Regions from separate parts of the Streptomyces sp. NPDC002499 genome, predicted to be linked through region 3. Evidence: riboswitches for the same ligand, from Rfam matches in the RefSeq annotation. Region 3 holds a riboswitch; each other region holds the start of a gene.
The links. Region 3 has a riboswitch for cobalamin ahead of ACWD5F_RS35415 (CbtB domain-containing protein). Riboswitches for the same ligand answer to the same signal wherever they lie in the genome.
Positions count from the first base shown of each region.

Region 1: linked by a shared signal. The riboswitch ahead of ACWD5F_RS27280 (cobalamin biosynthesis protein) and the one ahead of ACWD5F_RS35415 (CbtB domain-containing protein) in region 3 are both predicted to bind cobalamin.
Region 2: linked by a shared signal. The riboswitch ahead of ACWD5F_RS39795 (ribonucleoside-diphosphate reductase subunit alpha) and the one ahead of ACWD5F_RS35415 (CbtB domain-containing protein) in region 3 are both predicted to bind cobalamin.

Region 1 covers NZ_JBSFXO010000009.1:441,950-451,911, reverse strand. Annotated here, with positions in the region: gene ACWD5F_RS27315 (VOC family protein) at 1-96, shown strand, start outside; gene ACWD5F_RS27310 (hypothetical protein) at 119-1,459, opposite strand; gene ACWD5F_RS27305 (alpha/beta hydrolase family protein) at 1,984-3,111, opposite strand; gene ACWD5F_RS27300 (class II aldolase/adducin family protein) at 3,295-4,026, opposite strand; gene ACWD5F_RS27295 (lysozyme) at 4,222-5,052, shown strand; gene ACWD5F_RS27290 (anion permease) at 5,206-6,453, shown strand; gene ACWD5F_RS27285 (hypothetical protein) at 6,487-6,708, shown strand; cobalamin riboswitch at 6,830-6,969, shown strand; gene ACWD5F_RS27280 (cobalamin biosynthesis protein) at 7,071-8,015, shown strand; gene ACWD5F_RS27275 (cobyric acid synthase) at 8,012-9,523, shown strand; gene cobN (cobaltochelatase subunit CobN) at 9,520-9,962, shown strand, end outside.
Region 2 covers NZ_JBSFXO010000016.1:217,525-227,486, reverse strand. Annotated here, with positions in the region: gene ACWD5F_RS39805 (putative Ig domain-containing protein) at 1-254, opposite strand, end outside; gene ACWD5F_RS39800 (ribonucleotide-diphosphate reductase subunit beta) at 500-1,513, opposite strand; gene ACWD5F_RS39795 (ribonucleoside-diphosphate reductase subunit alpha) at 1,513-3,870, opposite strand; cobalamin riboswitch at 3,994-4,122, opposite strand; gene ACWD5F_RS39790 (GNAT family N-acetyltransferase) at 4,187-4,693, opposite strand; gene mctP (monocarboxylate uptake permease MctP) at 4,775-6,403, opposite strand; gene ACWD5F_RS39780 (DUF3311 domain-containing protein) at 6,400-6,654, opposite strand; gene ACWD5F_RS39775 (YbdD/YjiX family protein) at 6,825-7,022, opposite strand; gene ACWD5F_RS39770 (carbon starvation CstA family protein) at 6,997-9,132, opposite strand; gene ACWD5F_RS39765 (GntR family transcriptional regulator) at 9,294-9,962, opposite strand, start outside.
Region 3 covers NZ_JBSFXO010000014.1:68,684-78,645, reverse strand. Annotated here, with positions in the region: gene metE (5-methyltetrahydropteroyltriglutamate--homocysteine S-methyltransferase) at 1-724, shown strand, start outside; gene ACWD5F_RS35425 (histidine phosphatase family protein) at 853-1,461, shown strand; gene ACWD5F_RS35420 (CbtA family protein) at 1,550-2,302, opposite strand; gene ACWD5F_RS35415 (CbtB domain-containing protein) at 2,325-2,546, opposite strand; cobalamin riboswitch at 2,582-2,726, opposite strand; gene ACWD5F_RS35410 (LacI family DNA-binding transcriptional regulator) at 2,861-3,787, opposite strand; gene purU (formyltetrahydrofolate deformylase) at 3,834-4,739, opposite strand; gene ACWD5F_RS35400 (methylenetetrahydrofolate reductase) at 4,736-5,608, opposite strand; gene ACWD5F_RS35395 (aminomethyl transferase family protein) at 5,638-6,981, opposite strand; gene ACWD5F_RS35390 (extracellular solute-binding protein) at 7,374-8,609, shown strand; gene ACWD5F_RS35385 (carbohydrate ABC transporter permease) at 8,702-9,553, shown strand; gene ACWD5F_RS35380 (carbohydrate ABC transporter permease) at 9,550-9,962, shown strand, end outside.

The sequences.
Region 1 (9,962 bases), on a different contig from region 3:
ACGGACCAGGACTACGGCTCCCGGGACTACATGGCCCGTGACGCCGAGGGCAACGTCTGGAGCTTCGGCACGTACGCCCCGGAGATACCGGCCTGAGGGCGGCTCTCCGCCGGGTTGCCTAGTTCCCCCCGGTGTGGACCTGGAAGGCGGCCCGGCGCACCGCCTTGGCCAGTGCGGGGTCGGGGTGGGCGGCGGCCAGCGCGACCAGGACCTGCACGGTGCGGGGGTGGCCGACGGCGCGTACCTCGTCGAGGAGCATGGGGACGGTCGGCTGCACCGCGGACTCCAGGTGCCGCACCAGCATCGGCGCCTCGCCGTGGTCGGCGACGGCGGCGGCCGTGTCGACCCACAGCCAGGTGGCCTCTTCGCGGGTGAGCACCTCGTGGGCGTCCTCGGGGTCGATGCCGTCGTGCTCGGCGAGCCACAGCAGGGCGTAGGGGCGCAGGGTCGGCTCGTCGGCCACGGAGCGGACGTCGGGCTCGGCGGGGGCGCCGACCACCCGGATTGCTTCGAAGGCGAGGCCGCGCAGCAGGGCGTCGTCGCCACGGGCGGCACCGAGCAGCTCGGTGACGGCGCCGCCGACGGGGCGGGCGGCGAGCCACGCGCGGTACTCGGCGCGGGCCGCGTTGGGGCGCAGCTGGGCACAGCCGCGGAGCATCTCCTCGGCGGCGACCTCGATGTTGCCCGCGGGGCTCTGCGCGGCGACGCAGATCTGCTCCAGCTTGACCCAGACCGCCCAGCTGCCGAGCGGGGTGAGCGTGGCCTGCCCGGTCCCGTAGGTGAGCGCACCGACGGAGGCGAGCGCGTGCAGGGCCCAGTCGAGGAGGGGGGCGAGGGGGGTGTCGGTCGGGCTCTCGGTGGAGGCGCCGTCCGGTCTGTCGGTGGGCGCTGACGGATCGGCCAGGGCCGCGGAGTCCGCGGAATCCTCAAGGCCCGTCGACGTCGACTGCTCGACCGGCTCCCGCTGCGGCCCGTACGGGACCTCGCAGCGTTCGGTGCGCAGTTCGGTGACGCGCTGTTCCAGGAGGTCGAGGAGCTGGTCCATCGGGACGGGGCCGGCGGAGAGCTGGAGGAAGGAGAGCACCTGGGGCATCGCCGAGACGACCTCGGCCACGGCGGCGGGCTCGTGTTCCGGGGCTTCCGGGTGGGCGAGCGACCAGGCGTCGAAGAGGGCGACCCAGCCGCGCAGTACGGCGCTGTCGTCGCGGTCCCAAGCGCGTAGCCGCCAGCCGGGGCGCGCGCTGTCGCCGTGCACCTCGACGAGGCCGGCCAGACGGGCGGTGTCCCAGTCGGCGCGGACCTGGTGCACGGTCAGGCCCAGTTCCTCGGCCGCGCGTTCGGCGGTGGACTCGGAGAGCGTGGCCTTGCCGTCGGCGGTGGCACTGTCGCTGCCCGGTCCGAGGGCGGTGTCGGCCCAGCGGGCCAGGCGGGCCGCGGCGGCCAGACCGGAGCGAGCCATTCTGGCCAGCTCGGCGGGGGCCGGTGTGCCCTCCGGGGGGCGGGGCGCGGGGCGGCGGGTGGGCCGCTGGTTCACAGCTCGGGGGGCGGCGGCCAGGGGTCGGGGGCGGACGAGTCGAAGCCTGGAGTCGCGCGGGATACGGGACGTCACGGGTGCAGTCTTCCGGTTGACGGTCGGAAAACCCAAACGGAATGTCACCGCGGGCGACGGGGAGGGCCAAGGCACGGGGTCCGGCGAGCCGCTCAGGGCCGAGAACCGGCCAGTGGTACGGCCTTAAACGGAATGATGGGGACCGGGGTGAAGCCGTCGCCGTGAACCGGGTGACACAGCCGAGGAGAGCGGCCGAGTAGAGCGGGCGCCGGCCGGGCGCGGCGGCTTGCGTCGGCGGGGGGGGGCGGGAGGTGGTGTGGCGGCGCATCAGTGGGGGCGGCGGGGTTGGGCAACGCCGCCAGCGTCTCTCCGGCTGAGCACGGACGCAGTACTCGCCTCACGCCAGCGGAGGCTCAACCCGTCCGGGCCGGCCGTCACATCAGCGGTGTGAGGAATCGGCGCAGTGTCTCCTCGTAGGACCTCGGGTCGGCGTTCCACATCGCGGCGTGCGGGGCGTGGTGGACCGGGTGGAGGGTCACCAGGTCGGGGCGGGCGTCGGCGAGGCGGCGGGAGTGGGTCCAGGGGGCCAGGGTGTCGTCCGGGCCGTGCAGGATCAGGGTCGGGACGGTGAGCTGCGCGGCGTCGGCGGTCTCCGCGGTGGGATCGCCCCGCAGGCCGGTGCGGCCCTGGGCGGCGCGGACCGCGAGCGGCAGCAGCGCGCCCGGCGTGTGCCGGGCCGAGGCGAGGGCGCGCAGCGTGGCCGGCCAGCTGAGCACCGGGGAGTCCAGCACGAGCCCGGAGACACGGTCGCGCAGTCCAGAGCGGGCGACCGCGCGAAGAGCCATGGTGGCGCCGGTGGACCAGCCGTACAGGACGACCTTCGACGCGCCCTGGCGCACGGCGTGCCGGATCGCCGCGTCCAGGTCGCGCCACTCGGTCTCGCCGAGGTGGTTCAGCCCGTCCGGGGAGCGGGGCGCGCCGGGATCGCCGCGGTAGGCGAGGTCCAGGACCGGGAACTGCTGGCGGTGCAGGAACTCCATGACGTTCATGGGGTGTTCGCGGGTCGCCCCGAGGCCGTGCACCGTGATCACCCAGGTGTCCCGCACGCCGGGCACGAACCAGGCGGGCAGCGCGCCGAGTTCGCCGGTGACCTCGACGTCGGCGTGGTCGAGGCCGAGCGCGGTGCCGGGGTCGCCGACGTGCACGTTCGGGGTGAGCCAGACCTTGTCGCCGGGTTCGAGGGTGCCGTGCGTGACGCGTTCCAGGCGGCGTACGACGGTGTCGGCGGTGTGGGTGGCGCTGTCGAGGACGGGGCCGACGACCGCGTGGCTGTCGTCGCCGGCCAGGCCGTAGGTACCGGGGCGCAGGGAGGCCAGGGCCCGGGTCAGGGCGATCTGGCCGGCCGCCGTGGCATGCACGGTGAGCCGGGGTTCGGTGGGCAGCGGTCTGCCCGGCGGCGCCTTGAGCGCGGCGTCGCTCGCGAACCGGCCGGCCGCGACGGACGCTGCGCCGGCGGCCAGGGCTACGGTGACGGCAGCGGCCGTTGCTTTGACTGTGCGCACCCGTCCAGTGTCCTGGCGGAGCCGGTCACCGGCCAGCCGGAAGGAGGGACGGGTGACATCTCCTGCGAGCCGGTCGCTCTCACGAGGAGGCTCGGTCTCGGCTTCAGCCGCAGGCTCATGACCACCCCCGGCCCCAGCCTCAGCCCCAGCCCCAGCCCCAGCCCCAGCCCCACAGTCGCCGTTTCACCCCCGCTGCCCATACCCCCGCAGCCTCTCCCCCACCTCCGCCAGCTGCTCCCCCGTGAGGAGCGTCGGTGACAGGCCCGGTACCGAGGACGCCGTCAGCCACAGGCGGCACATCCACTCCAGTTGGGCCGTGCGGTCGTAGGCCTGGTCGAGGGTCGTGCCGTGGGTGACCGTGCCGTGGTTCTGGAGGAGGCAGCCGGAGCGGTCGGTGAGGGCGCGGAGCATGTTCTCGGCCAACTCGTCGGTGCCGTATGCCGCATAAGTCGCGACTCGGACCGGTCCGCCGAGGGCCGCGGCCATGTAGTGGATCACCGGGAGTTCGGGGACGAGCGTCGAGACGGCCGTCGCGTGCACGGCGTGCGTGTGGACGACGGCGTGCGCGTCGGTCGTGCGGTACACGGCGAGGTGCATCGGCAGTTCGCTGGTCGGGATCAGGGTGCCGAGAACCTGCCGGCCGTCGAGGTCGACGCCGGTCACGTCGTCCGGCGTCAGCCGGTCGTAGGGCACGCCCGACGGTGTGACCAGCACGGTGTCGCCGACGCGCACCGAGACGTTGCCGGAGGTGCCGACGACCAGACCCTCGGACACCGTGCGGCGGGCCGTCGCGACCAGCGCCTCCCAGGCTTCGGCCTCATCCGCGTGCACGGCTCTCCCCCACGCCTCCGGCACGCCCTGCGCACCGCCCCGTTCGTCCCGCCCGCCGCGCCCGTCCCGCCTCTGCTCAGCCATGGCGCGATCCTGCCAGCCGCGCCCCTCGGCCGCCGCCGGGTCGGGGCACTTTAGGGCGGAACTCGCACCTCCGGAAGATCGCCTATGCGGACATACCTCTTACGGGTCGCGCTTGGCCGGGGAGCGCCGAGCGCACGGGGATCTTCCAGTAATCTCCGGGTGTTTTGTCTGCACGTCGCCATTCCGGGGGGACATATGGCCCGTGACCACACACCGTTCCGCGCGCCCGTCCGCACGCCCTTCCGCGCGCCCTCTCACGCACCTCTCCACGCACCTCTCCACGCACCGCTCCGCGCGCCCCACCACCGCCGCAGCCGCCTGATCGCGGCCTGCGTGGCCGCGCTGGCCGTCGGGGGCAGCCTGCTCGCCGAGGTTCCCGCCTCCGCCGCGAGCCTGCCGAAGGGGCACGACGTCTCCTCGCACCAGAGGAACGTCGACTGGGCCGGCGCGAAGGCCAAGGGCGCCAAGTTCGTCTACATCAAGGCGACCGAGTCGACGACCTATCAGAACCCCTACTTCGGCCGGCAGTACGACGGTGCGCGCGACGCCGGCATCATCCGCGGGGCGTACCACTTCGCGCTGCCGAACAAGTCGTCGGGCAAGGCGCAGGCGGCGTACTTCGTGCGGCACGGCGGCGCCTGGACGGCGGACGGCAGGACGCTGCCGCCCGCGCTCGACATCGAGTACAACCCGTACGACTCCAAGAAGAGGTGCTACGGACTGAGCAAGGCGGCCATGGTCGGCTGGATCAAGTCGTTCAGCGCCGAGGTGCGGCGGCTGACCGGGCGCCTGCCGGTGATCTACACGACCGCGCACTGGTGGAACCTGTGCACCGGCGGCAGCGACGCGCTTGCCGCGAACCCGCTGTGGATCGCCCGCCACGACTCCGCGGACACGGGAGCGCTGCCGGCCGGATGGTCGTACTGGACCTTCTGGCAGTACGACAACAGCGGCAGCCTGCCGGGTGATCAGAATCTCTTCAACGGGACCCGGACCCAGCTGAAGAGGTTCGCCCGGGGCTACTGAGCCATGGGGCGCGGGGGTCGTCGAGGTCGCCGGGACGGATCGGTGCGGCGACCCCCCGTTTCATACACCACCAAGCCCCCCTCAGTTCACTTTCCGTTCATTCAGGTTGCCTACGTTCAAAGGACCGATGACCTCGAACGATTGCCTGGGTAAATGGAAAACTTCTCGCTGATCCTCGCGATTGTGGTCGTAACCGCTCTCGCGTTCGATTTTACGAACGGTTTTCACGACACCGCCAACGCGATGGCCACCACCATCTCGACCGGTGCGCTCAAGCCCAAGGTGGCGGTGGCGATGTCCGCCGCGCTCAACCTGGTGGGCGCCTTCCTCTCCGTGGAGGTCGCCAACACGATCTCCAAGGGTCTCGTCGACGAGACCGGCATCCGTCCCGAGGTCATCTTCGCCGCCCTGGTCGGCGCGATCCTGTGGAACCTGGTGACCTGGCTCGTCGGACTGCCGTCCAGTTCCTCGCACGCCCTGATGGGCGGTCTGATCGGCGCCACCATCGCCTCGGCCGGCACCGGTGCGGTGCACGGCGACGCGCTCGTCACCAAGGTGCTGCTGCCGGCGGTCGCCGCCCCGATCGTGGCCGGTGTCGCCGCGCTGCTCGCGACCCGCCTGTCCTACCGGCTCGGCAGGAAGGCCGACGGCAAGGCCGCCGCGAAGGGCTACCGCGCCGGCCAGATCGCCTCCGCCGGACTGGTCTCGCTGGCCCACGGCACCAACGACGCGCAGAAGACGATGGGCATCATCACCCTCGCCCTGGTCGCCGGCGGCGCCGTGGCCCCCGACTCCGACCCGCCCACCTGGGTCATCCTCTCCGCCGGTCTCGCCATCGCGCTGGGCACCTACCTCGGCGGCTGGCGGATCATCCGCACCATGGGCAAGGGCCTGACCGAGCTTCAGCCGCAGCAGGGCTTCGCCGCCCAGACCAGCGCGGCGACCGCCATCCTGGCCTCCTCGCACCTCGGCTTCTCCCTCTCCACCACGCACGTCGTCTCCGGCTCGGTGATGGGCGCGGGCCTCGGCCGCAAGGGCGGGGTGGTCCGCTGGTCGACGGCGACCCGCATGTTCGTCGCCTGGGGCCTGACCCTGCCGGCCGCCGCCCTGGTGGGCGCGCTCGCCGAGTCCGTCACCGACCTCGGCGACTGGGGCACGGCGGTCGTCGCCGTCTTCCTGATCGCCTCCAGCGCGGCCATCTGGAAGCTCTCCCGCCGCGAGGTCGTCGACCACAGCAACGTCAACGAGACCGAGGAGCCGCCCGGCGTGGTGACCACGGCGATCGCCGCCGTGACCCCGCCTCCCGCGGGCCCGGTCACCGACGACCTGACGGCCACCATCCCGGCGCCCGCGGCCCCCGCGGCCGATCCGGCCGCCCCGTCGGCCGCCCCCGCTCTCTGATCCCCGCCCACCGGTAACGAAGGAATCACCAGCATGCACATCGACTGGGCGGCCCTCGGCTCCGTCTTCGGCGTCAGCCTCGTGGTCACTGTGGGCCTCGTGGCCCTGTTCACCCTCGGCGTCGCGGGCCTGTCCCGCCAGGAGAGGGCGACGGCCCAGGGCGGCTCGGCCACCCTCGCGGTGACCGGCGCCTACGTCTGCTTCGCGGCGTGCGCGGCGGCTGTGGCGTACGGGATCTCGCTGATCGTCGCCTGATCCCCCGACTCGTCCCCGCCTGATCCCCGCCTGTTCCTCGACCGATCGTCCGCCGACCTCCGACGGGCCCTGTGTGGGCCTCAGCACACTCTCCCGTCGCAGGTCAGCGGCAAGTTGACGGTTCTTCCAGGCCCGTGGTGGACTGCCGGGGCCAAGTACGGCGGCAAGAGAGGAAGCCGGTGTGATTCCGGCGCGGTCCCGCCACTGTCACCGGGGTAGGTAGTCCCGGGAGCCAGGAACTCTCGCCGTCGCTCTCTTCGAACCAGGGCGCGGACACCCTGAGTGAGGACAATTCGCCATGCGCGGCCGCCTGTTGAGGTCCATCACCCGAGCTCTGCCCGACCCGACGGCCGGCTGAGCCGATGCGTGCCGATCGCGTCTTCGCGTACGGCGCCACCGCCGGCCTCCTCGGTGACCATCTGCTCGGCGATCCGCGCCGCGGCCATCCGGTCGCCGCGTTCGGCCGGGCCGCCGGTGCCGTGGAGCAGGTGCTGTGGCGCGACCACCGCGGCTGGGGCGCCCTGCACACCGCCGTGTGCGCGGGCGGCGCCGTCGCCCTCGCCGCCGCGGCAACGTCCGCCGTACGCCCCTCCCGTACCGCCTCCGTCGCGCTGACCGCCGCCGCCACCTGGGCCGTCGTCGGCGGCACCTCCCTCGCCCGCGAGGCCGGGGCCATCGGGCAGGCTTTGGCGGCCGGGGACATCGAGCGCGCGCGGGCCCGGCTGCCCCATCTCTGCGGGCGCGACCCCCAGGCCCTCGACGCCGACGGGATCGCCCGGGCCGTCGTCGAGTCCGTCGCCGAGAACACCTCCGACGCGGTGGTGGGCGCGCTGGTGTGGGGCGCGGTGGCGGGCGTGCCGGGCCTGGTCGGCTTCCGGGCCGTGAACACCCTCGACGCCATGGTCGGGCACAAATCGCCCAAGTACCGCCGCTACGGCTGGGCTTCGGCCCGCCTCGACGACGTGGCCGGCTGGCCGGGGGCGCGGCTCACCGCCGTCCTCGCGACCGTGGCGGGCGACGATCCGCGCGGGGCGGTACGCGCCTGGCGCGCCGACGCGGGCAAGCACCCGAGCCCCAACGCCGGGCCCGTGGAGGCCTCGTTCGCGGGGGCGCTCGGGGTGCGGCTGGGCGGAACGCTGGCCTATGGAGGGCGAGTCGAGCACCGGCCCGTCCTCAATGGCGCCTCGGGGCGCGCCGTCGTCACACAGGACATCGAGCGGGCCGTACGGCTGTCCCGGCGCGTCGCTCTGCTCGCGCTCGGCGTGAGCGTCGCCGGGCGGCTGCTCGCGAAGGGGCGCAAGTCATGAGCGGCGGCGGGCTGTTGGTCGCCGGGACCACCTCGGACGCCGGCAAGAGTGTCGTCACCGCCGGGATCTGCCGGTGGCTGGTGCGGCAGGGCGTGAAGGTCACGCCGTTCAAGGCGCAGAACATGTCCCTCAATTCGTTCGTGACGCGCGAGGGCGCGGAGATCGGGCGGGCGCAGGCCATGCAGGCGCAGGCCTGTCGGATCGAGCCGACCGCGCTGATGAATCCCGTGCTGCTCAAGCCCGGTGGCGAGCGGAGCAGCCAGGTCGTGCTCATGGGCAAGCCCGTGGGCGAGATGAGTGCGCGTGGCTACCACGGCGGGCGGCAGGAACGGTTGCTCGGGACCGTGCTCGACTGTCTCGCGGAGTTGCGGGGCACGTATGACGCGGTGATCTGTGAGGGGGCCGGCAGTCCTGCCGAGATCAATCTGCGGCGGACCGACATCGTGAACATGGGGATCGCGCGCAACGCGCGGCTGCCCGTGCTCGTGGTGGGCGACATCGACCGCGGGGGCGTCTTCGCCTCCTTCTTCGGGACGGTCGCGCTGCTCAGCCCGGAGGATCAGGCCCTGATCGCCGGGTTCGTCGTCAACAAGTTCCGGGGCGATGTGTCGCTGCTGGAACCGGGGTTGGAGATGCTGCACGGCCTCACCGGGCGGCGGACGTACGGCGTGCTGCCGTTCCAGCACGGGCTCGGGATCGACGAGGAGGACGGGCTGCGCATCTCGCTGCGCGGGACCGTCCGCGAGTCCAACACCGCGCCGCCGGTCGGCGAGGACGTGCTGCGCGTCGCCGTCTGCGCGATCCCGCTCATGTCCAACTTCACGGACGTGGACGCGCTGGCCGCCGAACCGGGCGTCGTGGTGCGGTTCGTGGACCGGCCCGAGGAGCTGGCCGACGCCGATCTCGTCGTGATCCCGGGGACCCGGGGGACGGTCAAGGCGCTGGAGTGGCTGCGGGAGCGGGGACTTGCCGACGCCCTGGTCCGCAGGGCCGCCGAGCAGCGGCCGATCCTCGGTGTCTGCGGTGGTTTCCAGGTCCTCGGCGAGCACATCGAGGACGAGGTCGAGAGCCGGCGCGGACACGTGGACGGACTCGGGGTGCTGCCCCTGCGGGTGCGGTTCGCGCGCGAGAAGACCCTCACCAGGCCGGTGGGCGAAGCCCTCGGCGAGCCGGTCGAGGGGTACGAGATCCATCACGGGGTCGCCGAAGTCCTGGGAGGAGAAACCTTCTTGGACGGCTGCCGGGTCGGTCAGACCTGGGGGACCCACTGGCACGGCTCGCTGGAGTCGGACGGGTTCCGGCGGGCGTTCCTGCGCGAAGTGGCGGCCGCCGCGGGGCGCCGGTTCGTGCCGGCCGCCGACACCTCCTTCGCCGCGCTGCGCGAGGAGCAGCTCGACCGGCTCGGCGACCTGATCGAACAGCACGCGGACACGGACGCGCTGTGGCGGCTCATCGAGTCCGGCGCGCCGCAAGGACTGCCTTTCATTCCACCGGGAGCGCCCGCATGAGCACAGTGTTGTTGTTGTCGACCGCCGACACGGATCTGCTGGCGGCGCGTGCCGCCGGCGCCGGGTACCGGATCGGCAACCCGAACCGGGTGGATGTCGAGGGCGAGTTGCCCGCGCTCGTCGAGGGTGCGGACATCGCCGTCGTACGGCTGCTCGGCGGCAAGCGCGCCTGGGAGGACGGGCTCGCCGCGCTGAAGGCGTCCGGGATCCCGACGGTGCTGCTCGGCGGGGAGACCGTCCCCGACGCCGAGTTGATGGCCGAGTCGTCGGTGCCGGCCGGTGTGGTGGCCGAGGCGCTGCGGTACCTCGTCGAGGGCGGCCCGGAGAACCTCTCGCAGCTGGCCCGGTTCCTCTCCGACACCGTCCTGCTCACCGGCGAGGGCTTCGAAGAGCCGCGGAAGATGGCCGAGTTCGGCGTCCACGGCGAGCGCGCCTTCGT
Region 2 (9,962 bases), on a different contig from region 3:
AGGTGCGTGGTCGGCACCTTCTGGCCGGCCTTGCCGGTGGAGTGGAAGGTCTGGCGGGAGGGGGAGGTGAGGGCGGCCGTGTTCTGGGTGACGCGGGAGGTGTGGGGAGCGGCGGACGAGGTGGCCGGGGCGGTCTGCGCCCCGGCGGCCGGTGCCGCCATCAGGCCCGCGACGGTGAGGGCGAAGGCGGGAACGGACAGGGCCAGAAGTCTTCGCAGACTCCGGCGGCGCTTGCTCGGGCGTGACTCACGCATGGGGTACTGCCTCCAACGATGGGGTTTCGGCAGGCCCGTGACGCGCGTAGCGGCGGCAGAGTGCGCAGTCATGAGCATGACATCTCGAACACCCTGTGCTGCCGCTATGCATGGCATGAACAGGACGGCCAGAACGTAACCGGGGGTGAGGAGGCGGAACCAGATGCGCCGGGAGAACTTTGCCGCCGCATAGCAGGTCCATGGACGGCCCATGGAAGCTCCATGGGCCGTCCCAGGACTTGAGGTCAGAAGTCCTCGTCGAGGTCGACCGAGCCCTCCACGGCCACCTGGTACGCCGACGGGCGGCGCTCGAAGAAGTTCGTCAGCTCCTGCACACCCTGCAACTCCATGAAGGAGAAGGGGTTCTCGGAACCGTAGACCGGCGCGAAGCCCAGCCGCTGGAGCCGCTGGTCGGCGACGCACTCCAGGTACTGGCGCATCGACTCGGTGTTCATGCCCGGCAGTCCCTCACCGCACAGGTCGCGCCCGAACTGCAGCTCCGCCTCGACGGCTTCCTTCAGCATGTCGGTGACCTGCTGCTGGAGCTGGTCGTCGAAGAGGTCCGGCTCCTCCTTGCGGACGGTGTCGACGACGTCGAACGCGAAGGACATGTGCATGGTTTCGTCCCGGAACACCCAGTTCGTGCCGGTCGCCAGACCATGCAGCAGCCCCCGGCTCCGGAACCAGTACACGTAAGCGAAGGCCCCGTAGAAGAACAACCCCTCGATGCAAGCCGCGAAGCAGATCAGATTGAGGAGGAAGCGGCGGCGATCGGCCTTGGTCTCCAACCGGTCAAGCTTCTCGACCTCGTTGATCCACCTGAAGCAGAACTCGGCCTTCTCGCGGATGGAGGGGATGTTCTCCACCGCGTCGAAGGCAGCCGCCCTGTCCTCCGGGTCGGGGAGGTAGGTGTCCAGGAGGGTCAAGTAGAACTGGACGTGGACTGCCTCCTCGAAGAGCTGGCGGCTCAAGTAGAGCCGGGCCTCGGGGGAGTTGATGTGCTTGTAGAGGGTCAGTACGAGGTTGTTCGCCACGATCGAGTCGCCCGTCGCGAAGAACGCGACCAGCCGGCCGATCATGTGCTGCTCACCCGGCGTCAGCTTCGCGAGGTCGGTGACGTCCGAGTGGAGGTCGACCTCCTCGACGGTCCAGGTGTTCTTGATGGCGTCCCGGTAGCGCTCGTAGAAGTCGGGGTAGCGCATGGGGCGGAGGGTCAGCTCGAAGCCGGGGTCGAGCAGGTTCTTGGCTTCGGTCGTCATTATTGGCAGGCCTCGCAGGACTCGGGGTTTTCCAGGGAGCAGGCGACCGCGTCGGGGTCAACGGCCTGCTGGACGGGGACGGTTGCTTGGGCCTGGGCGGCGCGGGCGATCCGGGTCGCCGGCCGCGAGCGCAGGTAGTACGTCGTCTTCAGGCCCTGCTTCCACGCGTACGCGTACATCGACGAGAGCTTGCCGATGGTCGGGGTTTCCAGGAAGAGGTTGAGGGACTGGGACTGGTCCAGGTACGGGGTGCGGGCCGCGGCCATGTCGATCAGGCCGCGCTGCGGGATCTCCCAGGCCGTGCGGTACAGCGCGCGGACCTCCGCCGGGATCCAGGCGAAGCCCTGCACCGAGCCGTTGGCCTCGCGCAGCGCCTCGCGGGTGCGGGCATCCCAGACGCCGAGGCGCTTCAACTCGTCGACCAGGTAGGAGTTGACCTGGAGAAACTCGCCCGACAGCGTCTCGCGCTTGAACAGGTTGGAGACCTGCGGCTCGATGCACTCGTAGACGCCGGCGATCGAGGCGATGGTGGCGGTGGGGGCGATCGCGAGGAGGAGGCTGTTGCGCATACCTACCCTGGCGATACGTTCCCGCAGTGCCGCCCAGCGCTCCGGCCAGGTCAGTTCGACGTCGTAGTGGTCGGGGTGCAGGACGCCCCGGGCCGTGCGGGTCTTCTCCCAGGCGGGGAGGGGGCCGTTGCGTTCGGCCAGGTCCGTCGACGCCTCGTACGCGGCGAGCATGATGCGCTCGGCGATGCGGGTGGAGAGGGCCTTGGCCTCGGGGGAGTCGAAGGGCAGGCGGAGTTTGAAGAAGACGTCCTGGAGGCCCATGGCGCCGAGGCCGACGGGACGCCATTTCGCGTTGGAGCGGCCCGCCTGCTCGGTCGGGTAGAAGTTGATGTCGACGACCCGGTCGAGGAAGGTGACGGCCGTGCGGACGGTCTCGTCCAGCCGGTCCCAGTCGATGTCCCGGCCGACCACGAAGGCGCCGAGGTTGACCGAGCCGAGGTTGCAGACCGCGGTCTCGCCGTCGTCCGTGACCTCCAGGATCTCCGTGCAGAGGTTGGAGGAGTGGACCGTGTGGCCCGGCTCGGCGGTCTGGTTGGCGGTGCGGTTGGCGGCGTCCTTGAAGGTCAGCCAGCCGTTGCCGGTCTGCGCGAGGGTGCGCATCATGCGGCCGTAGAGGTCGCGGGCCGGGATGGTCTTGCGGGCGAGCCCGGCGGCCTCCGCCTTGCGGTACGCGGCGTCGAACTCCGCGCCCCACAGGTCGACGAGTTCGGGCACGTCGGCGGGGGAGAACAGCGACCAGACGCCGTCCTCGTTGACCCGGCGCATGAACTCGTCCGGGATCCAGTGCGCGAGGTTGAGGTTGTGCGTACGGCGGGCGTCCTCACCGGTGTTGTCCCGCAGCTCCAGGAACTCCTCGATGTCGGAGTGCCAGGTCTCCAGGTAGACCGCGGCCGCGCCCTTGCGCCGGCCGCCCTGGTTCACGGCGGCGACGGAGGCGTCGAGTGTCTTGAGGAACGGGACGATGCCGTTGGAGTGTCCGTTCGTGCCGCGGATCAGTGAACCCCGGGAGCGGATGCGGGAGTAGGCGATGCCGATGCCGCCGGCGTGCTTGGAGAGGCGGGCGACCTGGTGGTAGCGGTCGTAGATGGAGTCCAGCTCGTCCAGCGGGGAGTCGAGGAGGTAGCAGGACGACATCTGGGGGTGCCGGGTGCCGGAGTTGAAGAGCGTGGGGGAGGAGGGGAGGTAGTCGAGCCGGCTCATCAGGCGGTAGAGCGAGGCGACTTCGTCCAGGGCGCGCGTGCTGTCGTCCTCCGCGAGGCCGGCGGCGACGCGCAGCATGAAGTGCTGGGGGGTCTCGACGACCTTGCGGGTGATGGGGTGGCGCAGCAGGTAGCGGCTGTGCAGGGTGCGCAGGCCGAAGTAGCCGAAGCGGTCGTCGGCGGTGCGGTCGATCAGTTCGTCGAGGCGGGCCGCGTGGACGCGGACGAACTCGGCGGTGCGGTCGGCGATGAGGCCCTCGCGGTGGCCGACGGCGACCGACTCGGTGAACGACGTCACGCCCTGCGAGGCGGCCTCGGCGCGGATGGAGACGGTCAGCAGCCGGGCGGCCACCTGCGAGTAGGCGGGGTCCTCCGAGATGAGACCGGCGGCGGCCTCCGTGGCCAGCTCGCGCAGTTCGGCCTCGTCGGCCTGCGCGGACCGGCCGCGCAGCGCGGCGGCGGCGACCCGGCCGGGGTCGGCGTCGGGGAGGTCGGCGGTCAGCTCGGTCAGGATCCGCAGCAACGCGGTACCGGGGCCGTCGGTCTCCGGCGCGGTGACTGAAGCCGGGTCGGCTGGCGCGATGGTCACGTGGGGCTCTCCCTCGCTGGGCACGGGGGCCAGGCGGAGGGCAGGGGGCAGCCACGAGCGCACGACGGCGTCGCGTCCCCGGCCCATTCCACGAGGCCCGGACGTCATGGCACCCGACCGGCTTGGTCGGGCGCGCTGTCGGCAGGTCCTCGGACTGACGCCCATACGTGTGCGAACACGCATGAGTACACCGTTGCGGGACAGTTCCGGATTCGCACCGGATTCCCCTGCGACGACAGCGAGCATGAGCATACATCTTGTGCTGGGTTGTAGGAGCACCCCTAGATGTTGTGTCGCGCGCCGACTTCGGAGCGTGTCAGAACGTCAACTGATAGGTGAGCAGCACGAAGTCGCCGGCCTCCGGAATGGGGTTCCAGTCCCGTTCCGGGACGCGGACGAAGCCGAGGCGTTCGTAGATGCGGTGGGCGGCGCGCATGGTCGGCTGGGTGGACAGGACGATGCCGGTGCAGTCCTCGGCGGCTCGTGCGCGGTCGACGCAGGCGCGGACGAGTGCCTCGCCGGCGCCCCGGCCGCGGGCCGCCCGGTCGACGGCGAGCATGCGGATCTCGGCCTCGGTGGGGCCGGCCCGCTCGGCCATGTGCGTGCCGGCCGTGACGAAGGTGACCCCGCCGAGGATCCGGTCCCCGTCCGCGGCGACCAGTACGTCGGCGACGGCCGCCCGCTTGGCCACGTCTTTGAGCTCGCCGAGGTACCAGTCGCTCTCGCCGAAGGTCAGCAGGTCGTCCTGGAGGTAGGCCTGGGCGGTGATCTCGCCGAGGGTCTCGTATTCGGTGGGGTGCGCTGCCCGGATCACGATGTCCATGCAGGCGAGTGTGCCCGACGGGTACGACAACGGGCCGCCGGATTTTCTCCGGCGGCCCGATGACCCGTTGACCGGGAGCGTCTAGTGCGAGGTCCCCGCCGTGGCCGGCGGCAGTTCCACCTCCACGCCCGGGTCGCCCGCGTCCGCGGTGTAGTCGCCCGGCTGCGTCTCGTCCACGCCCTCCGGGGCCTTCAGTGCCTTCAGGACGAAGGTCAGGACCACCGTGACGACGACGTTCAGGACGAACGCCGTGAGGCCGATGTAGCCGATCTCGCCGATGCCGGGGATCTCCTTGGAGGAGCCGCCGAAGTGCTTCTGGGTCGGGGAGGCGACGCCGTACGCGGCGGCCGTGCCGTAGATCATGCCGACCGCCCAGCCGGCGAGCAGGGCCCAGCGGTGGAACCAGCGGGTGAACAGGCCGCCGACCAGGGCCGGGAAGGTCTGGAGGATCCAGATGCCGCCCAGGAGCTGGAAGTTGATGGCGACCGTCTTGTCCATCGTCAGGACGAAGACCAAGGCGCCGACCTTCACCAGCAGGGACACCAGCTTGGAGACCTTGGTCTCCTGGGCCGGGGTGGCGTCCGGCTTGATGAAGTCCTTGTAGATGTTGCGGGTGAAGAGGTTCGCGGCCGCGATGGACATGATGGCCGCGGGCACCAGTGCGCCGATGCCGATCGCCGCGAAGGCCACGCCCGCGAACCAGTCCGGGAACATGTCCTCGAACAGCTGCGGGATCGCCAACTGCCCGTTGCTGACCTTCACTCCGGCCGCGATGGCCATGAACCCGAGCAGCGCCAGCAGGCCGAGCATCAGTGAATACAGCGGCAGGATCGTGGTGTTGCGGCGGATCACCTCACGGCTCCTGGAGGAGAGCGTCGCGGTGATCGAGTGCGGGTACATGAAGAGCGCGAGCGCGGAGCCCAACGCCAGGGTGGCGTACGTCCATTGACCCGCCTCGGCCGGCGCGAGGGCGCCGCGCGGCTTGCCGGTCGCCGGGTTGGTCTGCGCGAACGCCTCGCCGGCCTTGGCGAAGATGTCGTCGAAACCGCCCAGCTTGATCGGGATGTAGATGATCGCCACCGCGATGACGATGTAGATCAGCGTGTCCTTCACGAACGCGATCAGCGCGGGCGCGCGCAGTCCCGAGGAGTAGGTGTACGCCGCGAGCACGCCGAAGGCGATCAGCAACGGGAGGTCCTTCACGAACCAGTTGGTGTCGTCACCCCCGCCGACGCCCATCACGTCCAGGACCGCCTGGATGCCGACGAGTTGGAGCGCGATGTACGGCATCGTCGCGAGGATGCCGGTGACGGCCACCGCGAGCGAGAGGCCCTTCGAGCCGAACCGGCCGCGCACGAAGTCGGACGTCGTCACATAGCCGTGCTTGTGCGAGACCGACCAGAGGCGGGGCAGGAAGGTGAAGATCAGCGGGTAGACGAGGATCGTGTACGGCACCGCGAAGAAGCCGGCCGCGCCGGCCGCGTAGATCGCCGCCGGGACCGCCACGAACGTATACGCCGTGTAGAGGTCGCCGCCGAGCAGGAACCAGGTGACCCAGGTGCCGAACGACCGTCCGCCCAGGCCCCATTCGTCGAGGCTGGCCTCGTTCTCGGCCCGGCGCCAGCGGGCCGCCAGGAAGCCGACGACCGTGACGGCCACGAAGAAGAAGATGAAGACGGCGAGCGCTACGCCGTTCACGCCGTCGTTCACTTGGCGGCACCCTTCGTGCGGGCGCGCTGGTCACGCTGCCACAGCTGGTACGCGGTCATGGTCAGCGCGGTGGAGATCAGCACCCACAGCATCTGGTACCAGTAGAAGAAGGGGATGCCGATGAACGTCGGGTCGGTCTTGGCGTAGGAGCCGACCCAGAGCATCGCCACGAACGGGGCGATCAGACAGAGGGCGATCACCACGCGGACCGGTGTCACCACCGGTGGTTTCACTTCGGGCACTTCTGACATTCCGCGGCTCCGTCCCCTCACTGGCCACCAGGGATCGCCTGTGATCACCTGGGTAACGCGCAGGCAATGTAGGTCACGGTGTCACGGATGCGGAAGACCTCGTCCGCATATCGGTATGTCGATTCTGTGAAGGCCCGACAGATGGCCCAACGGGGCTCCGCGAAAGGCTCTCAGCAGCAACGGAAGCCCTGTCGCGGGTCCGCTTCCTGACGGTCCGTGCGCATCCGTTCGAAGGCCTTCCGCGTGGGTACCTCGGCCTGTGGATGGCCCTTGCGCAGGTGGACGACGTAGCGGTCGTACGCCGACTCGTCGGTCAGCTCGCGCACGTACCAGCGCACGCTTCTAAACGCCCGACGGAGTGACCGCATCGCGTTCCTCCTCCTTCTCCTTGTGGGTCGGGAAGAGGCCGGCCGGGGCCAGGATCCTGGACTCGACATAGGGCGCCTCGCTCAAGGTGGACAGCGCGGGCCGGCGGACGTGCCGGACACAGACCCGCAGCGAGTCCGCGATCACGACGATGATCAGGACCGCGAGGACGGCGGTGAGGACGCCGTCCACCGTGGAGTTGGTGACCACGGTGTGCATGTCGTCCATGGTCTTGGCGGGCGGTAGCACCTTGCCGGAGTCGATCGCGTCCTGGAAGACCTGGCGCTGCTTGAAGAAGCCGACCCGCGGGTCGCTGGAGAAGACCTTCTGCCAGCTCGCCGTCAGCGTGACCGTGGCGTCCCAGGCGAGCGGGATCCCGGTGATCCAGGCCCACTTGAGGCGGCCGGACTTGACCAGCAGGGTCGTGCAGACGGCGAGGGCGACCGCGGCCAGGAGCTGGTTGGAGATGCCGAAGATCGGGAAGAGCTGGTTGATCCCGCCGAGGGGTTCGTGGACACCGACCCACAGGAAGTAGCCCCACAGCGCGCACACGATCGCGCTGGTGATGGCCAGGCCGGGCTTCCAACTCACGTTCTTGAAGGGCCTGATGACGTTGCCGAGCATGTCCTGGAGCATGAATCGGCCGACCCGGGTGCCGGCGTCGAGCGCGGTCAGGATGAACAGCGCCTCGAACATGATCGCGAAGTGGTACCAGAAGGCCCGCAGGCTCCCGCCGGTGACCTTGGAGAAGATCTCCGAGACACCGACGGCCAGCGTGGGCGCGCCGCCCGTGCGGGAGAGCAGGCTCGACTCCTCGACCCGCTGCGCCGCCCGGGCGAGCGCGTCCGGTGAGATCTGGTAGCCCCAACTCCCCACCACCTGCGAGGCGTTCTGCACGGTGGTGCCGATGACCCCGGCCGGCGCGTTCATCGCGAAGTACAGACCGGGGTCGATGATGCTCGCCGCGAGCAGCGCCATGATCGCGACGGAGGACTCCATCAGCATGGAGCCGTAGCCGATCATGCGGACCTGCGTCTCCTTCTGGATCATCTTCGGCGTCGTACCGCTGGAGATCAGCGCGTGGAAGCCGGACAGCGCCCCGCAGGCGATGGTGATGAAGACGAAGGGGAAGAGCGAGCCGGCGAAGACCGGGCCGTTGCCGTGCCGGGCGAAGTCGGTGACCGCGTCCATCTTCAGCGTCGGCAGGGCGATGACGACCCCGAGGGCGAGCAGCGCGATGGTGCCGATCTTCATGAAGGTCGAGAGGTAGTCGCGGGGCGCGAGCAGCATCCAGACCGGCAGGATCGAGGCGATGAAGCCGTACGCGACCAGCCAGACCACCAGCGTCGAGGGCGCGAGGGTGAAGGTGTCGGCCCAGGAGGACTCGGCGACCCAGCGGCCCGCGACCAGGGCGAGCAGCAGCAGGCCCACGCCGATGAGGGAGACCTCGGCGATCCGGCCGGGGCGCAGGACCCGCAGGTAGAAGCCCATGAACAGGGCGATGGGGATGGTCATCCCGATGGAGAAGGTGCCCCACGGGGAGGCGGCGAGGGCGTTGACGATGACCAGGGCCAGCACACCGAGCAGGATGATCATGATGGCGAAGGCGGCGATCAGGGCCGCCGCGCCGCCGAAGGGGCCGATCTCCTCGCGGGCCATCTGCCCCAGCGACCTGCCGTCGCGGCGGGTGGAGAAGAACAGCACCACCATGTCCTGGACCGCGCCGGCGAAGACGACCCCGGCGATGATCCAGATCGTGCCGGGCAGATAGCCCATCTGCGCGGCCAGCACCGGGCCGACCAGGGGGCCCGCGCCGGCGATCGCGGCGAAGTGGTGGCCGAGCAGGACGCGCCGGTCGGTGGGGTGGAAGTCGATGCCGTTGTCGAGGCGTTCGGCCGGGGTGGCGCGGGTGCCGTCGACCTTGAGCACCTTCTGCGCGATGAACTTCGCGTAGAAGCGGTAGGCGATGGCGTAGGTGCCGAGGGCGGCGGCGACCATCCAGGCGGCCGAGACGTCCTCGCCCCGGGAGAGCGCTAGCACGGACCAGCCGGTCGCGCCGATCAGCGCGACAAGGGTCCAGATGGCGATGGAGCGGACGTTCGCGGTACGCACTGGGATGTCCTCCCGTCCATGCGGCGACGGGAGGAACGTAGAGCAGGAAAGGGAGTTGCGCTACACCGCGTGCACCACGCGGTGTGCGCTGTCGCAAGTCGCGACCGGCTCAGTGGCGCGAGTTGTCGAGTTCTCCCGGTCCGGTCCGTGGTGCTGCCGGCTCAGTCCTGCGGGCGCTTGAGGCGGGCCACGAACTTGTAGCGGTCGCCGCGGTACACCGACCGCACCCACTCCACCGGCTGCTCGTCCCGGTCCAGCGAGTGGCGGGACAGCATCAGCATCGGCAGCCCGACGTCGGTGCCGAGCAGGCCGGCCTCGCGCGGGGTGGCCAGCGAGGTCTCGATGGTCTCCTCGGCCTCGGCCAGGTGGACGTCGTAGACCTCGGCCAACGCCGTATAGAGGGACGTGTACTTGACCAGAGACCTGCGCAGGGCCGGGAAGCGCTTGGCGCTGAGGTGGGTGGTCTCTATGGCCATCGGCTCACCGTTGGCCATGCGCAGCCGCTCGATGCGCAGCACCCGGCCGCCGGTGGTGATGTCGAGCAGGTCGGCGAGCCGGTCGTCGGCGGTGATGTAGCCGATGTCCAGGAGCTGCGAGGTGGGTTCGAGGCCCTGGGCGCGCATGTCCTCGGTGTACGAGGTGAGTTGGAGCGCCTGCGAGACCTTGGGCTTGGCGACGAACGTGCCCTTGCCCTGGATCCGTTCCAGGCGCCCCTCGACCACCAGTTCCTGAAGCGCCTGGCGGACCGTGGTGCGCGAGGTGTCGAACTCGGCCGCGAGGGTCCGCTCGGGCGGCACCGGCGTACCGGGCGTCTGCGTCTCCGTCATGTC
Region 3 (9,962 bases):
CCGGCCGCCGATCCTGGCCGGCGACATCTCCCGCCCCGAGCCGATGACCGTGCGCTGGACGACGTACGCCCAGTCCCTCACCTCGCGCCCGGTCAAGGGCATGCTCACCGGCCCTGTCACCATGCTCGCCTGGTCCTTCGTCCGGGACGACCAGCCGCTCGGCGACACCGCCCGGCAGGTCGCCCTCGCCCTGCGCAAGGAGGTCGACGACCTTGAGACGGCCGGAACTTCGGTGATCCAGGTAGACGAGCCCGCGCTGCGCGAGACGCTCCCGCTGCGCACCGCCGATCGTGCCGCGTATCTGGCGTGGGCGACCGAGGCGTTCCGGCTCAGCACGGGCGGGGTGCGGCCGGACACGCAGATCCACACGCACATGTGCTACGCCGAGTTCGGGGACATCGTCCAGGCCATCGACGATCTCGACGCGGACGTCATCAGCCTGGAGGCCGCCCGCTCGCACATGCAGGTAGCGCGCGAACTCGCCGCCCACGGCTATCCGCGCGAGGCGGGACCTGGCGTGTACGACATCCACTCGCCGCGCGTCCCGAGCACGGAGGAGGCCGCCGACCTGCTCCGCACCGGGCTCAAGGCCATCCCCGTCGAGCGGCTGTGGGTCAACCCCGACTGCGGCCTGAAGACCCGCGGTTGGCCCGAGACCCGGGCCTCGTTGGAGAACCTGGTCGCCGCCGCCCGCACGGTCCGTGAGGAACTGTCCGGGGCCTGATGCCGGGATCCGTCGACCGGGGAGGGCAGTTGGAGAGCCCTCCCCGGTCGGCGCGCGTACGGGCCGTGTCCAATGGAGACCCGTACACCGGACCCGTACACCGTGAACCGCATCAGGAGGAGCCGCCCGTGACCAGCCGTGTCACCTTCATCTCGCCCGCGATGAGCACCTCATTGCGCCAGGCGCGCTTCGACGACGGGGGTTCGATCGAGGCCAGCGGAGAGGCGCGGGCCCGTGCCGCGGCCGGAACCCTGCCCTCGGGTGCGCGGGTCGTCGTAGGCCCCAGTGCGCGCTGCCGTCAGACGGCGACCGCGCTGGGCCTCGACGGGTCCGAGGAAGCGGCGGAGTTGGCGGGGTTGGACGTGGGGCGTTGGCGAGGGCTCACCCTCGCCGAGGTCGGCGCCGGTGAGCCCGAGGCGGTGGCTCGGTGGCTGGCGGACCCGGCGTCCGCTCCGCACGGCGGGGAGTCCGTCGAGGAGTTGTGCGCGCGGGTGGCACGGTGGCTGGAGGCGTCCCTCGCCACGGACGGCCGTACGCTCGCCGTGGTCGAACCGGACGTCGTACGGGCCGTGGTGGTGCACGCGTTGGGCGCGCCCGCGGCGGCCTTCTGGCGGCTGGACGTGCTGCCGCTGACCGCCACCGCGCTCAGTGGGCGGGCCGGCCGCTGGAACGTGCGGATCGGACAGCCGCTGGATACCGCCGAGGCGGCTCAAGTCCCGTCGGCCGGCGGTTCATGAGGCCGCGTCCCGGTGCCGGCGTGACTGACGGAAGAACGCGAGAGGGCCCCGGACGGTTCCGCGGGGCCCTCTCGTCAGGTCGGTCGTGTCAGTGGGCTGCGGGCACCGCCGTAGGCGCCGGGACCCGGGCGGGCTTCGGGTTCAGCAGCCGTTCGGCCAACTCGCCGAAGGCCAGGCCGAATCCGCCCCACAGGGTGATCTGCATGGCCAGCGCGGAGAGCCTGAAGCGCCACAGCACGGTGGCCGGGAAGTCCGCGGGGACCTCGTTGATGACCGGCAGGAACGCGTACGCCAGCCCGATCACCACAGCGAACGCGGCGAGCGCGACGACGGTCGCGTACCAGGTGCCCAGACTCGGTGCGAGCCGCTTGCCGAGGATGGTCGCGGCGACCGCGAGGAGCACGCTGAGCACCATCATCAGGAAGTACAGGGTGGTCCGCTTGCCGATGGTGTCGGGGTCGCCGACCGCCGGCGGGTTGGCCGGGTACTTCAGGAACGGCACGACGTAGACGGCCAGCAGCGCGCAGCCGGAGAGCAGCAGCGCGGTCGCGCGCGGGCTGAACCGGCCGACGCGGCCGAGCGCGAAGCAGAATCCGAGGGCGGCGATGCCGCCGAACGCGACGCCGTAGATCAGGACACCGGTGGCCAGGCCGGCGGTGGACTGCAGGGAGCGGGAGACGATCTCCATCTCGTGCTCGTGGGCGTGCGCGTCCTCGAAGGCGATCGCCTTGTCGACGTTCGGTTCACCCAGGAAGTAGGCGACGACGAGGGCGAGCACGCCGGCGGCGAGGCCGGCGAGCATGCCCCGCACAAGAAGGTTTCGCACCGTTGCGGAGTTCATGTGAGTGCTGGTTTCCCTCGGGTCAGTGGCAGGGGAAGCCGAGCAGGTGACGGGCGTCGTGCACCCACTCGTGGACGTCCGAACCGGACACGAGGGAGGTGGCGCCCTGTTCGGCGCCGACGAAGTACAGCAGGACCAGCATCAGGATGCCGAAGAAGACCGCCCAGGGGACGATCGCGCCGATCGGCAGCTTGGCGGGGAGAACGGGGGTGGTGGCTGTCGGCTGAGCGACATGCTGCGCCATGGCAGGGCCTCCTCTGGGAGTTCGCGTCCCATCTCGGTGGTGCACAGGACGACGGCTACGGGTCTGACTCGCCCCCCTCCGTTAAAGGGGTGGCACACAGTGGCGCGACCGTGCCGGACTCCCACCGGCTTCCGTTTTGGTGTCGTCGATATCAGAGTGACCGTACCGTGTGTCGCGAACATGGCCAATACCGCGCTACCTGGGGTGATGCCGGTCTCGCCCGCCGAGTGACGAGGATCATCGGCCTGGGCCGTCAAATCACCGCGTGGATACGCCGGTTCGGGCGCCGTACGCCCGGCGGTCCCGCGCGCCGGTCACACCGAGGCGCGGACCACGATCCGGCCCCGCACCGGCGTCAGGCCCTCCGAGTCGATGCCGAGGGCGGCCCGGGCGGCGAGCCGGCCGAGGGCTTCGGCGTCGATGTGGACGGTGGTGAGCGCGGGCGTGGTCAGGGAGCCGTGCTCGGTCTCGTCGAAGCCGATCACGGCCATCTCCTCGGGCACCCGAAGTCCGAGGTCGCGCAGGGCGGTCAGGGTACGCAGCGCGATGTCGTCGTCGAAGGCGGCCACGGCGGTCACGTCCGGATGGGCCGCGCGGAACGCCCCGACGGCGACCGCGCCGGCTTCTCGCGGGCGGGGGACGACGAGGCGCTCCAGGGGTGGCAGGCCCAGGCGCCGGGCGGCCTCGCGGGCGAACCCGAGGCGGGCCTCGGTGAGCGGGAAGTCGTGGTCGGGCATGGCCATGGTGATCCGGGTGTGCCCCCGCTCGGCGAGATGGCCGATCTGCAGGGCGGCGTTGGCGGCGAACCCGTTCTCCCAGTCCTCCTCGATGGGACCGTGCTCGCGCATGTAGACCTCGCCGAGTCGCAGCACGGCCCGCGGCACGACGGTGTCGAGGATCTTCTGCGTGGCCTCGGGCGCGGTGTGCCCGTGCCGCACGAGCAGGACGTGGTCGTGGGCCGCCAACTCCTCGTCCAGGCCCCGGACATAGCTCCGGGAGAAGTTGCCCTCCAGACCCTCGTCGACATTGAGGACGACGATGCGCGAGGACCCCTCGCGCAGTGCCCGGGCGATGCCGTGCGGGACGTACCCCAACTTGTGCGCGGCGGCCAGGACCCGTTGTCTGGTCGCCCCGGAGATGGTCTGCCGGGGGTCGTCGTTCAGTACGAAGCTCACGGTCGCCCGGGAGACTCCGGACGCCTCGGCCACGTCGCTCAGCGTCACCCGGCCGGAACGGCCCATGCCGGCACACTCCCGCCTCTGGAACGATTAAGCGCCGGCACTCAGCCTAGGCGAACACGATGGTGTGGTTGCCGTTCCTGACGACCCGGTCCTCGGCGTGCCACAGCACCGCCCGGGAGAGGACCGCGCGTTCCACGTCGGCGCCCCGGCGGGTCAGGTCCGTGGCGGTGTGGGCGTGGGTGACGCGGACGACGTCCTGCTCGATGATCGGGCCCTCGTCGAGGTCCTCGGTCACGTAGTGGGCGGTGGCGCCGACGAGCTTCACGCCGCGTTCCTTGGCCTTGGCGTAGGGCCCGGCGCCGATGAAGGCGGGCAGGAAGGAGTGGTGGATGTTGATGATCGGGACGCCGAGCCGTTCGATGAGGTCGCCGCTGAGGATCTGCATGTAGCGGGCGAGGACGACGAAGTCGACGTTGCCCTTGAGCAGCCGCAGGTGTTCCGTCTCGGCGGCGGACTTGTCCGGCCCCTGGGAGGGCACGTGGAAGAACGGGATGCCGAAGGCGCGTACCTCCTCGGCCACATCGGGGTGGTTGGAGATCACCATCGAGACGGTGAGGGGCAGTTGGCCCTGCCGATGGCGCCAGAGCAGGTCGAGCAGGCAGTGGTCGGACTTCGACGCGAAGATCGCGACCCGCTTGGGGACCGACAGGTCGCGCAGCGTGTACGTCAGACCGAACCGTTCCACGAGGTGTTCGTCGAGGTCCGTCCGCAGGGCGGGCAGCGCGGCCCGGAGGCCGTCGAGGCCGAACACCGTGCGCTGGAAGAAGGCGCCGCCCTGCGGGTTGTCGGAGTACTGGTCGAGGGCGACGATGTTGGCGCCGTGCCCGCTGAGGACCGACGTCACGGCCGCGACGATGCCGGTGGCGTCCGCGCCCTGCACGATCAACGAGGCCTGCTGCGCGGGGTTTTCCGCCGTGCCGGCGCGGGCCGGGGCGTCCTGCGTGAGGGTCATGCCGTGCTGTCCTTCCGGAAGCGGGCGGCCCAGTCGGAGGTGGCCGCGATCCCGCCGAACGTATAGAAGTGGATCTTCAACTCGCCGTGCCGGGCGGGGTCGTGGGCCGCGGCGAGGTCGCGCAGGAAGCGGTCGGGGCCGGCGGTGCCCATGAGGTTGGTCAGGGAGAACCCGTACTTCTTGACGACGGAGGCGCTGGTGCCCACGCCGAAACGGGCCGCGTAGGACAGGAGTCGGCGCGCTCCGGCGGGTCCGGGGACGCCGATCCTGATCGGGAGGTCGATGCCTCGGCTGCGGACCTCCTCCACCCAGGCGAGCACCGGGTCGACGTCGAAGCCGAACTGCGTGATGATCTCGCCGTCCAGGGGGTGTGCGGCGAGGGCCTCGTGCTTGTTCCGCAGCGCGGACCACAGCGTCAGGTCGTCGATCGACGGATGGCCCTCGGGGTATCCGGTGATGCCCACGTGCCGCACGCCGTACTCCCCCAGCAGTCCTGTGTCGATGAGGGACAGCGAGTCCGCGTAGGGGCCCTCGGGGTGTGCCGGATCGCCGCCGACGAGGAACACGTTGTCGGACGTGCCGTCGGCGCGCAGGCCCGCGAGGAACCGCTCGAAGTCGCCGCGGGAGCCGAGGCGGCGGGCGGATATGTGCGGTACGGGGACGAAGCCGAGCCGCTTGACCGCCCGGGCCGCGTCCAGACGCATCGGGAGGTCCTCGTTGCCGAGGAAGGTGATGTTGATGCGGGTGCCCTGGGGGATGCGGTCGCGGGCCTCTTCCAGTCCGGGGACGTCCTTGCCGGTCATCTCCAGGGAGAAGTCCTCGAGCAGCGCGGTGCCGACCGCTGTTCCTGTCGTGCTCGCGGGGTTCATCGTCGTGGGTCTCGCTCTCTGGGCCCGCGTCAGCGGTCGCGGCGGTAGAGGGTGCGCGCGTGCTCGTCGAACGGCGACGGCCGCACGGTGGCACGGATGCGGGGGAAGCCGAGGTCGGCCTCGGGATCGGTGCCGGGACCGGGGTGCTCGCCCCAGACCACGCTCACCTCGGTGCCGGGCACGGCGTGCTCGGCGTCGATCAGGGTCTGGGCGAGGACCGCGCCCACGGGGTCGATCGACGCGCTCTGCATGGTGACGCCGACCAGACCGTCGGCGGACTCCACCCGGTGGCGTGCGTACGAGAGCACGAACCCGGAGTCCTGGCCCTCGCCGATCGCCGCGCGCACGTCGGCGGGGTCGAGGACGAGGGTGACCTTGGTGCGCCGCACCTCGTCCTTGGCCTTCTCCAGGGCGTCCCGGCCCACGAAGTCGTGCCGGAAGGAGATCATCTTGCCGTAGCCGAGTTCGTACGGCGACACGTAGTAGTCCTCGATGTCCTCCGAGAAGTAACTGCCGTTCAGCGGGCGCTTGCCCTCGATTCCGAACAAAGGCAGTTGCCTGCGGTATTCCAGCAGTTCGGGGTCGGTGTAGATGGCGGGCACCGGGGACGGTATCCAGCCGCTCTCGACGCTGGGGGTCGTGTACGCGAGGGCGCCGACCTGGATCAGGCCGAGCGGTTCGCCGACCTTCAGGAACCTCTCGTGCACGTGGGCCGCGTGCTCCCAGGGGCCGATGAACTCGAAGCCGGCCTGGCCCGCCATGCCGTGCCGCAGGGCGCGCAGCGGGCGCCCGTCGAGGACGACCGGGCTGGAGTGGAAGAACTTCGTCTCCGGCAGTGGGCCGCCGAAGGCCCGCTCGGCCAGCTCCACGGCCAGCGGCCCCTGGATCTGGTAGCGGAACAGCTTCGGGTCACCCCCGCCGGGCCGGAAGGCGGAGGAGGGGTCGGTGGCGAAACCGACGTCGTAGCCGCCCTTTTCCGCGTGGTACTGCACCCAGTGCTGGGCGGCGGGGATGCCGCTGAGCAGGTACCGGTTCTCGGCCTCCCGGGCGAGGATCCCGTCGGTGACGATGTGGCCTTGTCGGGTGACCGGCACGTACTGCTTGGCCTGTCCGATCGCGAACCTGGCGAAGTTGTTGACGCCGTGATCGGCCAACACCCGGGTGGCGTCGGGGCCTTCGATCGTCAGGTCGTACATGTGGTGCGAGAGGTCGAGCAGGGCCACGCCCTCGTGCCAGGCGTTCTGCTCCTGCCGCCAGCCCGCGTACTCGCGCGCGACGACCTCGGGGGTCCACGGCTCGGCGCCCGGTCGCCACAGCAGCCTGACCGGCGAGCCGGCCGAGTCGATGCCGTCCTGGAGGGAGGGGGTTGCCATGGCGGCTCCTTCGTGTCGCTGTCCGTCCCGGTGAGGGCAGCTAAATCGTTCTAGTGAAAGCTAACAGGACCGACCCTGCGGGCGGGTGGCTCCGGACGCGCAAGCATTGCGTGCGCTCGGCGCGCCGAGCATGGTCGTTCGCTTCGCTCACCCTCGAAAGTCTTTCGTAACCGGGGCTTTTCTCCTCCTTGTCCCGGAGGTGACGCGCATGTCAGTGTCCCGGTCCAGCAGGCAGGCCGCTGCGGCGGTGCGCACGAAAGCCTTTCGCGCTGCTTTCCGTATCTGCCTTGCGCACCCCATGGCATTGCGAGAGAAAGAGGCAGAGCATGCACGGGACTTCGAGATCGAGAGCTCGGCGCATAGTCGTATCCCTGACCACCGTGTCGGCCGCCGTGGCCATCGCCTCCTGCGGGACGTCGGGGCCGTCCACGACGTCGTCCTCGAAGGGCCTGACGATGTGGGCGCTCAACGACCAGACGATCCTCAAGGAGTCGGTCGACGCCTACAACAAGAAGCACCCGGACGGGAAGATCACGCTGCGGCTGTTCGCCAACGACGACTACAAGCAGAAGCTGCGCGTGGCCTTCGGCGCGAACCAGGCACCGGACATCTTCTTCAGCTGGGGCGGCGGCGCCCTGAACGACTACGTCAAGGCGGGCAAGGTCGACGCCCTGTCCGCGTCCCAGGTCGAGACGGACCGGTTCACGCCGAGCGTGATGCAGAGCGCCACCTTCGACGGCAAGGTCTACGGCGTGCCCGCCAACGGCCTGGCGCCGGTGGTCCTCTACTACAACAAGAAGGTGCTCGCCGACGCGGGCGTCCAGCCCCCGAAGACGTACGACGACCTGCTCGCGGCCGTGAAGAAGCTGAAGGCCAAGAACGTCATCCCGATGTCCCTCGCGGCCAACTCCAAGTGGCCGACGCTGATGTACACGGAGTACCTGCTCGACCGGACCGGTGGCTCCGGGGTGTTCTCGAAGATCGCCGGCGGTGATGCCTCGGCGTGGCAGGACGCGTCGGTCACCAAGGCCAACCAGTACCTCCAGGACCTGGCCGAGGCGGGTGCCTTCGGTGCCAACGCCTCGTCCGTCAACTACGACCAGGGGGCCTCCACCGCGCTCGTCTACTCGGGCAAGGCGGCCATGGAGGTGATGGGCACCTGGGAGTACGCCAACTTCGTCAAGGCCGCGCCGGACTTCGCGAAGAACGACCTCGGCTTCACCACGTTCCCGACCGTGCCCGACGGCAAGGGCGACCCGGCCGGCATCGTCGGCAACCCCTCCAACTTCCTGTCCCTGAACGCGGCGAGCAAGCACAAGTCGGAGGCGCTCGACTACCTCAAGGACTACGTCCTCGACGACTCCCAGGTCGACGCCTACCTGGCGGCGGGCAGCGTGCCGCCGGTCAACGGCCTCGAGTCGAAGCTGGCCGCGACCACTTCGGCCGACAAGAAGTGGCTGCGGTTCGTGTACGACCTGGTGCAGAAGTCACCGAGCTTCCAGTTGTCCTGGGACCAGGCCCTGCCGTCGGACCAGTCCGACGCGCTGCTGACCAACGTCGACAAGTCGTTCCTGCGGGAGATCAAGCCCGAGCAGTTCGGCGAGGACATGAGCAAGGCGGCGCAGTGATGACAGCCGTTGTCCGTACGCCCGGTCCGGTCGCGCCCGAGAGGGCGCGGTCGGGCAGGGCCCGGGTGGGGCGCCGCTGGAGCGGTGCCCTGATGGCCGCCCCGGCACTGGTGATCTTCGGCCTCTTCGGTCTCGTCCCGCTGGTCGGCGTGCTGGGTCTGAGCCTCGCCGACTGGGACGGGCTGGGTTCGATCGGCTGGGCCGGCGGAGCCAACTGGAGTGCCGTGCTCACCGACGGCGCCACCTGGCAGGCGGTGTGGCTCACCGTCAAGGTGATGGTGATCAGCTGGCTGGTCCAGACGCCCGTCGCGCTGGCGCTCGGTGTCTTCCAGGCGCCGCCGGGCCGGCTGCGGTCGCTGTTCGCCGTGCTGTGGTTCCTGCCGTTGCTGCTGTCCGCCGTGGCGATCGGCCTGACCTGGCAGGCGCTGCTCGACCCGACCTTCGGCATCGGCGCCACCCCCGGACTGCACTGGCTGGCCGAGCCGTTCCTCGGCTCGCCCGACCTCGCCCTGTACACGGTGATCTTCGTGATCGCCTGGCAGTTCGTGCCGTTCCACGCGCTGCTCTACCAGGCCGGGCTGCGCCAGATCCCCGTCTCGCTGTACGAGGCCGCGGCCATCGACGGGGCCGGGCCCCGGGTCCGCTTCCTGCGCATCACACTGCCGCAGCTGAAGTACACCTTCGTCACCTCCAGCACGCTCATGCTCGTCGGCTCCCTGACCTACTTCGACCTGATCTTCGTGCTGTCCGGCGGCACGGGCGGCCCCGGCACCGCCACCCGGGTGCTGCCGCTGGCCATGTACATCACCGGCTTCCAGGCGCACGACATGGGCCGGGCCAGCGCCGTCGCCACGCTTCTGGTGGTGACGGGTCTGGGGCTCTCGCTGCTCACCACCCGCCTGTCGGGCTTCACGAAGATGGACAGTCAGCAGGAGGGCATGTGAGCACCACCGTGACCAAGACCCGTGCGCGCGTCGGCCGCGACGCCGCCGTCCGACGCCCGGCGGCGCCACCGCCGGTGACCGCCCGGCCGCGCTCGCCCGTCGCCGTCGTGCGTCGCCTGGTGAGCGGCGGTGCCACGCTCCTGTGGACCGCGCTGGTCGTCGTACCGATCTACTGGCTGGTCGTGACCAGCCTGCGCGGCCGTACGGACTTCACCTCCGCGAGTCCGCTGGCGCCGCCCGGGCAGCCGACGCTGGCGAACTACCGGTCCGTGCTGGCCGGCGACTTCACGACCTATCTGCTCAACAGCGTCGTCGTGACCGTGGCCACGGTCGCGCTCACCGTCGTCGCCGCGCTGATGGCCTCGTTCGCGATCGTCCGGCACGGCGACAGCCGCTGGTCCCGTGTCAC